Regions from separate parts of the Halomonas sp. 113 genome, predicted to be linked through region 2. Evidence: predicted binding sites of a transcription regulator. Region 2 holds the regulator's gene; each other region holds the start of a gene.
The links. The regulator LexA, encoded in region 2, represses DNA repair genes until DNA is damaged. The targets are predictions, from matches to a motif close to TACTGTNTANNTANACAGTA.
Positions count from the first base shown of each region.

Region 1 (3,098 bases), 1.4 Mb from region 2:
AATCTGTAGGAATTTCACTTTCGATATCCCTGTTGGAGAGTACCAAAAAACATTTTTACAAGATAGTGTTATGTTGGCTACGTTTCCATATCTGTGTGCTTTAATTGAAAGGTTTGGCTTTAGTACTGTTTGTGATTTTGATCACGTTCCGTTAAATAAGGTTTGTGAGTATATTGGTTTATCCTATCTTCGGGGAACGTGGCCCCATTTAATTGATCCCTATGGTGATTTTTGACTAGACAGATAGCAGGCGTGCAGATGCGAGTGAATTACTTTGGGCCTGCTGTGTTGAGCCTGGCCTTATCAGCCGCCCCCTCATCCGTATACACCTTCATCAACTCATCCCAATTCGTCGTATAGCGCGGGCTTCGGTTCGCGCAGCGTAGGTGCCAGGGGGCGTTCTTTTCCGGTAGTCCTAGGCGTACCGTTCCCTTGCCCATCTTCTCATTCAGCGCGTCCATGGTGGCCATGAGCTTTTTGCTGCGCTGGCGTTGCTCTTCTGTTTGCGGTGTGTCCATCAGGCTGAGTTGTTGGCGGTTCTCGTCGGTGAGGTCGATCAGCATCACGCCTGCTTTTTTGTAGCCGTACTTTGGCCGGTAGATCTTGCGCAGCGCTTCCTGGGCGGCGTGGAGTATGTCGCGGGTGTCCTGGCTAGGGCGTTCCATTTCCACCGCCAGACTGGGGGAGTATTGGGGCAGGTCGGGCCGGAAGCGGTCGGTTTTGAGAAACACCAGCACGGCGCGTGCGAGGCTCTTCTGCTCGCGTAGCTTTTCCGCGCCCCGTTGGGCATGTTGGCGAACGGCGCCTTGTAGGTCGTAGAGCTGTGAGGTGGGGCGGCCGAACGATCGGCTGGTCATAATGCGCTGGCGTGGTTCGTTAACGTCGTTCATCTTCAGGCAACTGATGCCGCGCAGCTCCAGTACCGTGCGCTCCATGTTCACCGAGAACTTACGCCGCAGGCGCTTGGCGTCCGCTTCGCGGAGATCCCAGGCGGTGTTGATACCAAGGATCTGCAGGCGCTCATTCAAGCGGCGGCCGACGCCCCATACATCACCTACCTCGATCTGCTTTAGCAGGTGTTTGGCTTCGTCACTTTCCGCGTGAAGGATGCACACGCCGGGGTAGCCGGGGTGCTTTTTGGCGATGCGGTTGGCCAGCTTCGCCAGGGTGTGGGTAGCGGCAACGCCGACACAGACGGGAATGCCGGTGCCACGGCGAATCATCGCGTGCAGGGATTTGGCGTGCTCTAGCAGCGCTTCAGGCTCGAAGCCATCCATGCGCACGAACATCTCATCAATGGAGTAGGGCTCCACACCGGCGGTTTCGCGCTCCAGGATGCCTTGCACCCGGTGGGACATATCGCCGTAAAGTTCGTAGTTGGAGGAGTGCAACACGATCTCGCCGCGATCCACCAGGTGGCGAACCTGGTGGGCGGGGGTGCCCATCTCGATACCCAGCGCTTTGAGCTCATTGGAGCGGGCGATAATGCAGCCATCGTTATTGGACATAATGCCCACGGGGCGGCCTTCCAGTTTGGGGTTGAACACCCGCTCGCAGCTCACATAAAAATTGTTGCAGTCCACCAGGCCAATCATATTGAGCTCCACTACTTGTGTAAGACTGTTAATTTATACAGTATTAACAGCCAGGGAAGCGACAGGCAACCGCTAATATACGTCGCTTAATGTGGAGCAAGCACAGGGCAACAGCATGCGAGTAAATTACTTAGGGCCAGCAGTGGTGGGCGTGGAGCACCCAGCAGTGGCCGAAATGGATAGCCGAAAATTTCCGCCCAGTTGTTTTCTGGTGGAGATAAGCGAGGATGCCCGCCCCGGCGGGCCGTGGATGGAGGGCGATGTGCTGGTGGTGGATGAGGCGCGTTCGTTTGGCCATGCCGATCTGGTGGTGGCGGAAGTGGAAGGTGAGTATCGGTTATTCAAAGCCCACCGCGTGGGCAGCCGCTGCCGGTTGTTGCCCACCGCTGGTGGGCAGGGGTGTTTTATTACCGCTAAGCAGTATCGAGGGGTGGTGGTTAGGCAGGCGCGGTGTTGGGCGGTGTAGGTTATTTCTTACAAACAGATGGCAAAATGCTTACATTATTTATTCTGCATGTTTGGCATAGTGGTGTGGTCGCCTAATAGCACGCGTGGCGGAAACGCTTCGTCAGAAGATTGCGGCAAACAAAACCCTCGGCCATGTTGTATGGCCGGGGGTTTTTTGGAAGCTGGAAAATTAAGGTAGGCGAAAAATGGACTTCTGAGCGCGTTTCCGTGCTTCTTCAGCGCTCAGGCTGACTCTCACATTGCCTTGCCGTTTCGCGGCAAGATAGCGCTTACGTGCGGCCTCAATGGTTGCCGCCTTGCGCTGCCGCTGTGTGCTGTGATCATTCGCGTATAAATGCATAGCATGTTCCTCTAATAATGCCCATGCCGCCTCCTACAAACGGGCCGAGTGTTATGGCACGGAGATACGCTGCTTTCCTTTCACTAGGCAAATCTACGGTGAGCCTCATTGTTTCTACATATACCCCTGCTCCGTGACATTGTGGGTCACTTCGTCAAAGATGCTAAACACAAAGTTGTAAGATATTTCTTACAAATCTTGTCGGTGATTTCTTACAAATGGGGGCTTTTGTTTGGTCTATGCTGTCCTATGACGCTTGGATGCGCGAGCTGGAAGGAATCAGCTTTTCTGTAAGGAGACGGACGCCAAAAGCTCTCGGCCAACGGACGGCCGGGAGTTATTAGGTACTGCTTTTTAAGAGCTACGCTCGATAATTCCCGCCGTCATCTCTGTGTTAATACTCACCGCGTCTCCATCCGAATACTGCAGGTATAGCCCCGCTCACTGAAATTGTGGGTCACTTCGTCAATGATCCACGGCGTGGCGTCGATCTCTGGCTTGTAGCCCTGTGCGGTGACCGGGGTTTCGGGGTAGATGTCGGCGCGGCCTTCGGCCAGTTCCAGGGTGAGTTCGGAGTGCTTGCGCTGTAGGCGCTTGAGCTCGGCGCTTGCCTCTTCAATCGCGTGGGCCTCGCTTGCGTAGGTGTGGCGTAGCCGTTTGGTGTTATCGCTGCTGCCTACCAGCACTTCTTTTCT
Region 1 is NZ_LR881453.1:1,394,877-1,397,974, forward strand. Features, by position in the region: gene YERSI8AC_RS06665 (LPO_1073/Vpar_1526 family protein) at 1-235, shown strand, start outside; gene YERSI8AC_RS06670 (Y-family DNA polymerase) at 270-1,595, opposite strand; gene YERSI8AC_RS06675 (hypothetical protein) at 1,711-2,061, shown strand; gene YERSI8AC_RS06680 (hypothetical protein) at 2,233-2,403, opposite strand; gene YERSI8AC_RS06685 (contractile injection system protein, VgrG/Pvc8 family) at 2,805-3,098, opposite strand, start outside.
Region 1: YERSI8AC_RS06670 (Y-family DNA polymerase) is a predicted target of LexA. The motif match lies at 1,619-1,638, and genes of this name have one in related genera.

Region 2 (3,098 bases):
GATCTCCAGCCAGATATGTTCCGTTGGAGGTAGCTCAGCTAGCGTAGGAGTTCGCATGTTTTCCTTCTTCTGGCTTGGCACCGTCAAGGGCTATGGGTAACGGCGCATTCATAGCAGCCACCACTACCGGGAGCAATCGCCTGACCAAATCACGCACAGAGACCTGCTCGTGGTAATCCTTCTCCGCGATATCGCGTAGCGCATCGAGGCCAGACAGGGTAAAGATTACCGTGCCGAGCACAAAGTGTAGCCGCCAAAAACGCTCGGCGTCAGGCAGATCCGGCGTTGCTTTGCGCACAAGCTCGGTGAAGCGTGTAAACACATCGCCATACTCTTCCTGGATATAACGTCTTAGATGTCCCTGTGCTTGACTGTAGGCAAGACCCAGCAGGCGCATAAACACTTTCAAACTATTGCGCTCGGCGGGCACCGCGAGAACGGTAGTTGCCATGGTCTCGAGCAGTGTTTCCAGCGGGATAACGCGCCCGGCGTGTTGGCCCTCGAGCTCATCTAGAGCAGTATGAAAGCGCTGACTAAACGGATCCAGGTAGCGGGCAAAAACGGCCTGAATCAAGGCTTTTTTGGAACCAAAATGGTAATTAACAGCGGCTAAGTTAACCCGCGCTTTGCTAGTGATGTTGCGCAGCGAAGTTTCAGCAAAACCCCGCTCTGCAAACAGCACCTCGGCGGTGTCGAGTATACGGGTCACCGTATCAGATTGAGCCATGTCGCTCTCCAGGGAAACAGGTGTTTAAAACATAGCAAAATACTATGCCATAACGTAGGCGGGCTCAACGCTTGATTTATTGACAAAATGTGACGTATTAAATAAGCAGAAACTTAGTTTCAAACGATTAGAAAAATTGCATAGACATCGGCAATAGGCACTGACAAGCCATATACTGGACAGAGGAACATACTGTATACTTAAACACTTATTGATTAAGTCGACATTTAACTTGTTACTGTCTATTCACTATTTATGGAGTCTGGTATGTCGCGTCCGCTAACCGCTCGCCAACAGCACGTGTTTGATTTTATCGTTAAGACCATGGGCGAATTTGGCTACCCTCCTACCCGCGCCGAGATTGCCAAAGCACTTGGCTTCCGCTCACCCAATGCGGCTGAAGAGCACCTGCGCGCGCTGGAACGCAAAGGTGTTATTCGCATTATCCGCAACACCTCTCGCGGCATCCGCCTGCCCAACCAGGAACCTCAAGAAGTCCTGGATAGCGCAGTCACCGCCTTACCCACAACCAACGTGGAAGCCCCACCCACTGGCCTGCCTGTGATCGGGGAAGTAGCTGCCGGCAGCCCCATTTTGGCCGCCGAACATATTGATCGCTACTGCCCGCTACCGGCCGAGTACTTCACTCCCAAAGCTGACTATCTGCTGCGCGTACGCGGCCTTTCCATGAAGGATATTGGCATTTTGGAAGGTGATTTACTGGCGGTTCATCGCACTGACCGGGTTCGCGATGGCCAGATCGTGGTTGCCCGCCTGGACGATGAAGTAACGGTTAAACGCTTCAAACGCCAGGGGCATCAAGTGACGCTGTTTGCAGAGAACCCTGATTTTGCGCCCATTGAAATCGACCTGCGCTCTCAAGCGCTCGATATTGAAGGCGTTGGAGTCGGCGTAATTCGTGGTGGCAACGGCCAGGCACTCGGCTAACAAATCCGCTACTGCAGGTCGATATAGCGGTGGTCATTGAAGGTGGCCACCCAGTTTGGGTGATAGACCAGCAGGATGCTCAGCAGCATGCCAGTAATAAATGCCTCTGAAGGCATTAGCAGTGGTAAAAAACGCGCATACTCCTGGGCGAGATAGATCGCCTCAGGGTCTGTACCCGCGACGATAATCAGCACTACCGCCGCCAAGCCTCCTCCCAGCGTTGCCAGCGCCGCGCCAAAAAAGCCGCAGGCAAACAGAAATACCATCAAGTTATCCGGCAGGCGGCGATCTACCAGCCGCCATACCGTGCCAATAACGGCCGCCGGGACGATCCCGGTAACCAGCACATTTGCCCCCAGCAACATCCACTCATTGCGGCCAATCACCACCATGGCAATGTTGATCAGCACGTTGCTAATCAGCGCTAATGGCGCTTTAAAAACGAGTGTCATCAATACTGTAAAAACAAGGTGTAGCGTTAGCCAATCAACAGCCTGGGCACGAAGCTGCCACATCAGCATCACCGCCAGCGTAGCACCCAGCCAGCGGTGCTGAAGCGCTGAATCCGCTATCAACACCTGCCAGGGACGCCCCCAAAGCGCCCATGCGATCACTGCTAACGAGAGTAGCCAGGTGAGCAGCAGCGCCCAGGGCGATAATACACTTTGCGCAAATGACATGGCGGCCTCTCAGGTTGATGGGCGGGCATTATAGAGTACTTAGCTAAATACCACTGTCTTGTTGCCATGCACCAACACACGATCCTCTAAGTGCCAACGCAAACCGCGAGCGAGCACGGCTTTCTCCACATCACGACCAAAGCGGACTAGATCAGTAGGCGTATGACAGTGGCTAACGCGATGGATATCCTGTTCGATGATGGGGCCTGCGTCGAGTTCCTCGGTCACATAGTGGCAGGTAGCGCCAATCAGCTTAACCCCCCGCTGGTAGGCCTGGTGGTAGGGCTTAGCCCCGGCAAAAGAGGGCAAAAAGCTGTGGTGAATATTGATCACTCGCCCCGCATAGCGCGCGCACAGCTCAGGGGGCAGTATTTGCATATAGCGCGCCAGCACCACGCAGTCGGCGCGGGCACTGTCGATTTCGGCCTGAACCTTGGCAAACGATGCTTGCTTATTGTCGGGGTCGACCGGTACATGGTGATAAGGAATACCGTACCACTCCGTCAGCGAACGCATATCATCATGGTTGGAGATAACCCCGACAATGTCGCAATCCAGTTCCCCCGCCTGCCAGCGGTAAAGTAGATCTACCAAGCAATGTGACTCCCGCGACACCATCAGCACTACGCGCCTACGCTGCTGGGTATCCACCAGCGACCACTGCATATTGAATTCGCTGGCTATCGGTTCAAATGCCGCACGCAGCGCTTCCGCCGACATACCTACCGAATCCGCCAGAATTT
Region 2 is NZ_LR881453.1:2,759,437-2,762,534, forward strand. Features, by position in the region: gene YERSI8AC_RS12945 (L,D-transpeptidase) at 1-57, opposite strand, end outside; gene YERSI8AC_RS12950 (TetR/AcrR family transcriptional regulator) at 35-727, opposite strand; gene lexA (transcriptional repressor LexA) at 995-1,675, shown strand; gene YERSI8AC_RS12960 (energy-coupling factor ABC transporter permease) at 1,684-2,355, opposite strand; gene purU (formyltetrahydrofolate deformylase) at 2,395-3,098, opposite strand, start outside.

Region 3 (3,098 bases), 1.2 Mb from region 2:
CTATCCTTTGCCAAGGAGAATGGTTACAGCTGCTTATTTATAAACCGGAAGCCGCGCACATACCTCGGCCACTTTATCCAGCACCTGGGCTTCGATGGCGCTGGTGTCATCGCCCTTGGCCAGTACGTCCAGAATATCGCAGATCCAGCCTGCCAACGTACTACACTCTTGTTCACTGAAACCGCGCGTGGTCACCGCTGGGGTGCCAATACGCAGGCCAGAGGTGACAAACGGGCTTTGCGGGTCGTTTGGAACGGCGTTCTTGTTCACAGTGATGTGGGCACGACCCAAAGCAGCATCGGCATCTTTGCCCGTTACGCCCTGCTTGATCAGCGAAAGCAGGAAGAGGTGGTCTTCGGTACCACCAGAGACGATGTCGTAACCGCGATCAATAAACACCTTGGCCATTGCCTGAGCGTTCTTAACTACCTGCTGCTGATAGGTTTTGAACTCGGGTTCCATAGCCTCTTTGAAACAGATCGCTTTGGCGGCGATTACGTGCATCAAGGGGCCACCCTGGCCGCCGGGGAAAACCGCTGATTGCAGCTTTTTCTCGATATCAGCGTCGTTTTCCGCTGAGAGAATCACGCCACTGCGTGGGCCGCGTAGGGTTTTGTGGGTAGTGGAGGTGACCACGTGGGCATGGGGCAAGGGGCTGGGGTATACGCCTGCCGCGACCAGACCAGAGACGTGGGCCATATCAACGAGTAAGTAAGCGCCTACTTCATCGGCGATTTCACGGAACTTGGCCCAATCAACAATTTGTGAATAGGCTGAGAAGCCGGCGATGATCATTTTGGGCTTGTGCTCGCGAGCAAGCTGGGCCACTTGATCGTAATCAATTAACCCCTGCTCATCCAGACCGTACTGAATGGCGTTGTAGTGCTTGCCGGAAAAATTAGGCTTGGCACCGTGGGTCAGGTGGCCGCCCGCATCCAGGCTCATACCTAAAATGGTATCGCCTGGCTTAACCAGCGCTTGGAACACCGCGCTGTTGGCTTGCGAGCCTGAGTGGGGCTGAACGTTCACGTAGGTGGCGCCGAACAGCTCTTTGGCGTAATCAATGGCCAGGTTTTCAGCGATATCGACGAACTCACAGCCGCCGTAGTAGCGCTTACCGGGGTAGCCCTCAGCGTATTTATTGGTCAGCTGGCTGCCCTGAGCTTCGAGTACGCGGGGGCTGGCGTAGTTTTCGGAAGCGATCAGTTCGATGTGGGCCTCTTGGCGCTCCACTTCTTTCTGCATGGCATCAAACAGCACATCATCAAATCCGGCAATTGTCATATCGCGGCTGAACATCGGCGGGAACCTCGTAACGAGAAAGGGTCATCATGGAAGAAGCGAGGGCGCTATCATAACGCAGCCTGACGCGACTTTCATCGCATCCTCGTCAGGTCTTGCATGAGCGTGATTCACGTAATGACAGAGAAAGTGTCATCGCGAACACAATGAAGCGATCTCAGGGGGCGTCAATTTGCGTTTTCCTTCGCCATGCAAAATACTGTATATTTATACAATATTTTAAGCACCAGGATGCCGACGATGCCGGGCCAGTCTTCTCACTTTACCCCTGCCTTGCCGTTAACCTCTCAGCCGCAGCCTTGTGGCCGCGCTGGTTTTAGTGGCTTTCCTTCGCCAGCCCAGGATTACGAGCCATGCACGCTGGATCTCAACACACGGCTGGTTAAAAACCCTACTGAGACGTTTTATGTCACCGCCACCGGCGACAGCATGGAGGGTTGGGGAATTTTTGAGGGTGATTTGCTGGTGGTTGATCGCAGTATTGAACCGCAACTGGGACATATTCTGGTCGCTATGCTAGAGGGCGAGGCCCTAATTAAACGCTATGCGCTCTATCGGGGAACGCCGCACCTGTGCTCAACACATCCTAACTATCCGCCACTGCCACTTGAAGGTAGCGACTGCCAGCTATGGGGGGTAGTGCGCGCCGTCGTGCACGAGTACTTGCGATGATCGGTCTAGTCGATGCCAACAACTTCTACGTCAGCTGCGAGCGGGTTTTTCAGCCCAAGCTGGAAGGTAGGCCCGTGGGGGTAATGTCGAACAACGACGGCTGTGTCATCGCCCGCTCCGCCGAGTTAAAAGCGCTGGGTATCCCTATGGGTGCGCCTGCCTTCAAGCTTGAAGAAATGCGTCAGCGCGGCGAGATCCACCTGCTGTCGTCTAACTATGAACTCTACGGAGATATGTCGGCACGGCTGACCCAACTACTACGCGATGCCTGCCCTGCAGTTGCGCCCTACTCAATAGATGAAATGTTCGTCTACCTGGAAGGATTAACCACAGAGCAGTGTGAGGGGCTGGGGCGAGAATTGCACCATCGCATTCGCCGCCATTTAGGGTTACCGGTGTGTGTTGGGCTGGCCCCCACCCACACGCTCGCCAAACTAGCCAATCACCTTGCCAAGCAAGACCCACATTACCAAGGCGTTTGCCTGCTTAATGGACAGGATCACACGACGCAGGCGCTGCTCAAACGTACGCCGGTGGGCAGCGTGTGGGGCGTCGGCCATCGGCTTGCCGGGCGCTTAGCGATTGGCGGCGTGACCACCGCTTGGGACTTGCGTCAAAGCGACGACAAGCAGTTGCGCAAGCGCTTCTCTGTGGTGCTGGCGCGCACCGCGCTCGAGCTGCGTGGCACGCCTTGTATGGAGATGAACGCCCTGGATCAACCGCGCCAACGCATTATGACCTCGCGCTCTTTCGGCCAGCCCACCGGCGTTTTTGCAGAAGTACATAATGCACTGCGGCGCCACGCCCAGCGCAGCGCTGAAAAACTTCGCGAGCAACGTAGCTTAGCTCGTGCGGTGATGGTATTTCTCAACACTAACCGTCATCGCCGCGATCAGTTGCAATACTTCCCGCAGGCGCTGATCGCCCTGCCCTCACCCAGCGACGATACCCGGGTGATCCTTGATGCCGTACGCCAAGGCCTTGAGCAGATTCATCGCCCCCGCTACCAGTTCATGAAAGCTGGCGTGATGCTGCTGGATTTAGTGGATGCAGAGCAGCACCAGCTTTCGCTGCTGCATCCGCCAGTCCGTGATCGCCATCCGTTTTTAATGGCAACCGTGGAT
Region 3 is NZ_LR881453.1:1,585,808-1,588,905, reverse strand. Features, by position in the region: gene glyA (serine hydroxymethyltransferase) at 34-1,299, opposite strand; gene YERSI8AC_RS07640 (LexA family protein) at 1,543-1,974, shown strand; gene YERSI8AC_RS07635 (Y-family DNA polymerase) at 1,971-3,098, shown strand, end outside.
Region 3: YERSI8AC_RS07640 (LexA family protein) is a predicted target of LexA. The motif match lies at 1,500-1,519, and genes of this name have one in related genera.

Region 4 (3,098 bases), 230 kb from region 2:
AACATCGTTGAAGAGCTGCTCGACCGCGTGGGCGCAGAAGATGGTGACATCATCTTCTTCGGTGCCGATAAAGCCCGTATCGTTAACGAAGCCATTGGCGCGCTGCGCGTCAAGCTCGGTGCTGATCTGGAACTCTATACTCAAGAGTGGGCGCCACTGTGGGTAGTCGACTTCCCAATGTTTGAAGCCGACGACAGTGGTCGCCTGAGCCCGCTGCACCACCCCTTTACCGCGCCTTCCTGCACACCGGAAGAGCTCAAGGCAGACCCCGCCAATGCGCTTTCACGCGCTTACGATATGGTGCTCAACGGTACCGAATTGGGCGGCGGCTCTATTCGTATCCACGATCAGACCATGCAGAGCACGGTGTTTGAGATTCTAGGCATCGGTGAAGAAGAAGCCCAAGAGAAATTTGGCTTCCTGCTGGATGCACTTCAGTATGGTGCACCGCCTCATGGTGGCTTAGCCTTTGGCTTGGATCGCTTGGTCATGCTGATGGTCGGTGCCAAAACTATTCGTGAAGTCATCGCCTTCCCGAAAACCCAAAGCGCTGCCTGTTTGATGACCAATGCACCGGGCGAAGTCAGCCCCGAGCAGTTGAAAGATTTGAACATCCGCCTACGTCAGAAAGTCAAAGCGGAACCCGCCGCCGAATAAATCGGTTTGGATGGCTGCTCAACACCGACGCCACGGCGTCGGTGTTTTTGTATGTTCTAGTCACACGAGTATCGACGCCATGGAAGAGCAAAAGCCCGTCGTACCCATTCGCATTTTGGGCATAGACCCTGGCTCCCGGGTAACCGGTTACGGGGTGATCGACATTATTGGCGTTAAACCCTGCTACGTAGCGAGTGGCTGTATCCGCACGGCAGAAGGGGCCTTGGAGCAGCGCTTGGCGCAAATTTACGCCGGTCTTAGCGAAGTCGTCGGCCTGCATCGACCCTCCCAGGTGGCCATTGAGCGGGTATTTATGGCCAAAAATCCTGATTCAGCGCTGAAGCTTGGCCAGGCTCGGGGGGCGGCAATGGTGTGTATGGCCAATCATGGCTTGAGCCTTGCCGAGTACGCCGCGCGGCAGATCAAGCAGGCGGTGACCGGCCAGGGCGGCGCGGACAAAGAGCAGGTGCAGCATATGGTGACCGCCATTCTGCAGCTCTCCGCTACTCCCCAGGCCGATGCCGCCGACGCGTTAGCCATTGCGTTAACCCATGCTTATAACGGCTCTGTGTTTAGCAGCCATGGCTTGCCCGCTGCGCCATCTCGGGGCCGCCGTCGCTCAACTGGACGCTGGCGGCTTTAATTCCCGCTGTACCGCTGGCTGAACTACTGGTCACCTGTACAGAGTCGCTTTATAGTAATCACCTGTTTTTCACTCTATTTTTTTCATTCCGGTGCGAGCGTATTTATGATTGGACGTCTGAGTGGTCAGCTAGTGGCAAAGCAACCTCCCTGGATTGTGATCGACGTTCATGGCGTAGGTTACGAACTGGAAACCTCAATGAATACGCTGGTCGCACTTCCTGCGATTAAAGAGAGCGTCTCATTATTCACCCATTTAACCATTCGTGATGATGCCCACTTACTCTATGGCTTCGGCCGTGAGCATGAACGTGCTCTGTTCCGCGCCTTGATCAAGGTCAATGGCGTAGGGCCCAAGCTTGCACTCGCCATCCTGTCGGGTATGGACGAAGACGCCTTTATGCGCTGCGTCCGTGATGACGACAGCAAAGCGCTGACAACCCTGCCAGGAGTGGGTAAGAAAACCGCAGAGCGGCTGATTATTGAAATGCGCGACCGTTTTCCCGAGTGGGAAGATGGCAGCGACGCGCTACTGCCCCTTGAAGCCACCAATGGCCGTGCTTCTACCCGCGATAGTCTTGCTGATGCGGAAGCCGCGTTAGTTAGCTTGGGGTATAAACTGACTGAGGCGTCGAAAATGCTCGCCGATATCGACCCCAATCAGTCTACCGAAGCGCTGATTAAAGCCGCGCTCACCCAGCGCATGGGTGGCTAAGCAGGCAGCGGTGTGAGTACGAAATTGTGGGTAGTGGATAGACCTTTGTGAATAGACCTTTTGAATCGCCATAAAGAAGAGCACCTATGTTAGAACACGATCGGCTGATCGCCGCTGAGCCTGAACAGGGGGAGGGGCGCATTGATTACGCGATTCGCCCCAAGCGGCTGGATGACTATATTGGCCAGCCGCGTGTGCGTGAACAACTGGAAATCTTTATCGGCGCCGCGCGGCTGCGTGAAGAGAGCCTGGATCACACTCTGGTATTTGGCCCCCCAGGGTTAGGTAAAACGACCCTTGCGCATATTATTGCCACCGAGATGGGCGTCGGTATGAAGTCGACTTCCGGGCCGGTACTCGAGCGGGCAGGCGATCTAGCCGCCATGCTGACTAATTTAGAGCCTGGCGATGTACTTTTTATCGATGAAATTCATCGCCTGTCACCGGTGGTCGAAGAAGTGCTCTACCCGGCCATGGAAGATTTTCAGCTCGATATTATGATTGGCGAAGGGCCTGCGGCACGTTCGATTAAACTGGATCTTCCCCGCTTCACCCTGGTGGGCGCCACGACCCGGGCAGGATTATTGACCTCCCCGCTGCGTGACCGATTTGGTATCGTGCAGCGGCTTGAGTTTTATAACCTGGAAGAGCTAACAGAAATTGTCTCGCGTTCAGCGCGCTTGTTAGGAGTTGAAACCAGCCATGATGGCGCCATTGAAGTGGCCAGGCGTTCAAGGGGCACGCCGCGAATTGCCAACCGACTGCTACGCCGGGTGCGAGATTACGCCGAAATGAAAGGTAACGGCGTCGTCGATGTCGCCATGGCTGATGCGGCTCTCAATATGCTTAATGTGGATCACCACGGCTTGGATCATATGGATCGGCGGCTACTGCTGGCCATGATCGATAAATTTGACGGTGGGCCGGTGGGTATTGACTCACTCGCCGCGGCGATCAGTGAAGAACGTGACACGATCGAAGACGTTATTGAGCCCTATCTTATTCAGCAGGGCTTGATGATGCGCACTCCCCGCGGCCGGGTGGCCACCCGCCAGGCGTGGCTGCACTTTGAGCGCGTGCCCCA
Region 4 is NZ_LR881453.1:2,524,689-2,527,786, forward strand. Features, by position in the region: gene aspS (aspartate--tRNA ligase) at 1-657, shown strand, start outside; gene ruvC (crossover junction endodeoxyribonuclease RuvC) at 737-1,300, shown strand; gene ruvA (Holliday junction branch migration protein RuvA) at 1,406-2,014, shown strand; gene ruvB (Holliday junction branch migration DNA helicase RuvB) at 2,101-3,098, shown strand, end outside.
Region 4: ruvA (Holliday junction branch migration protein RuvA) is a predicted target of LexA. The motif match lies at 1,325-1,344, and genes of this name have one in related genera.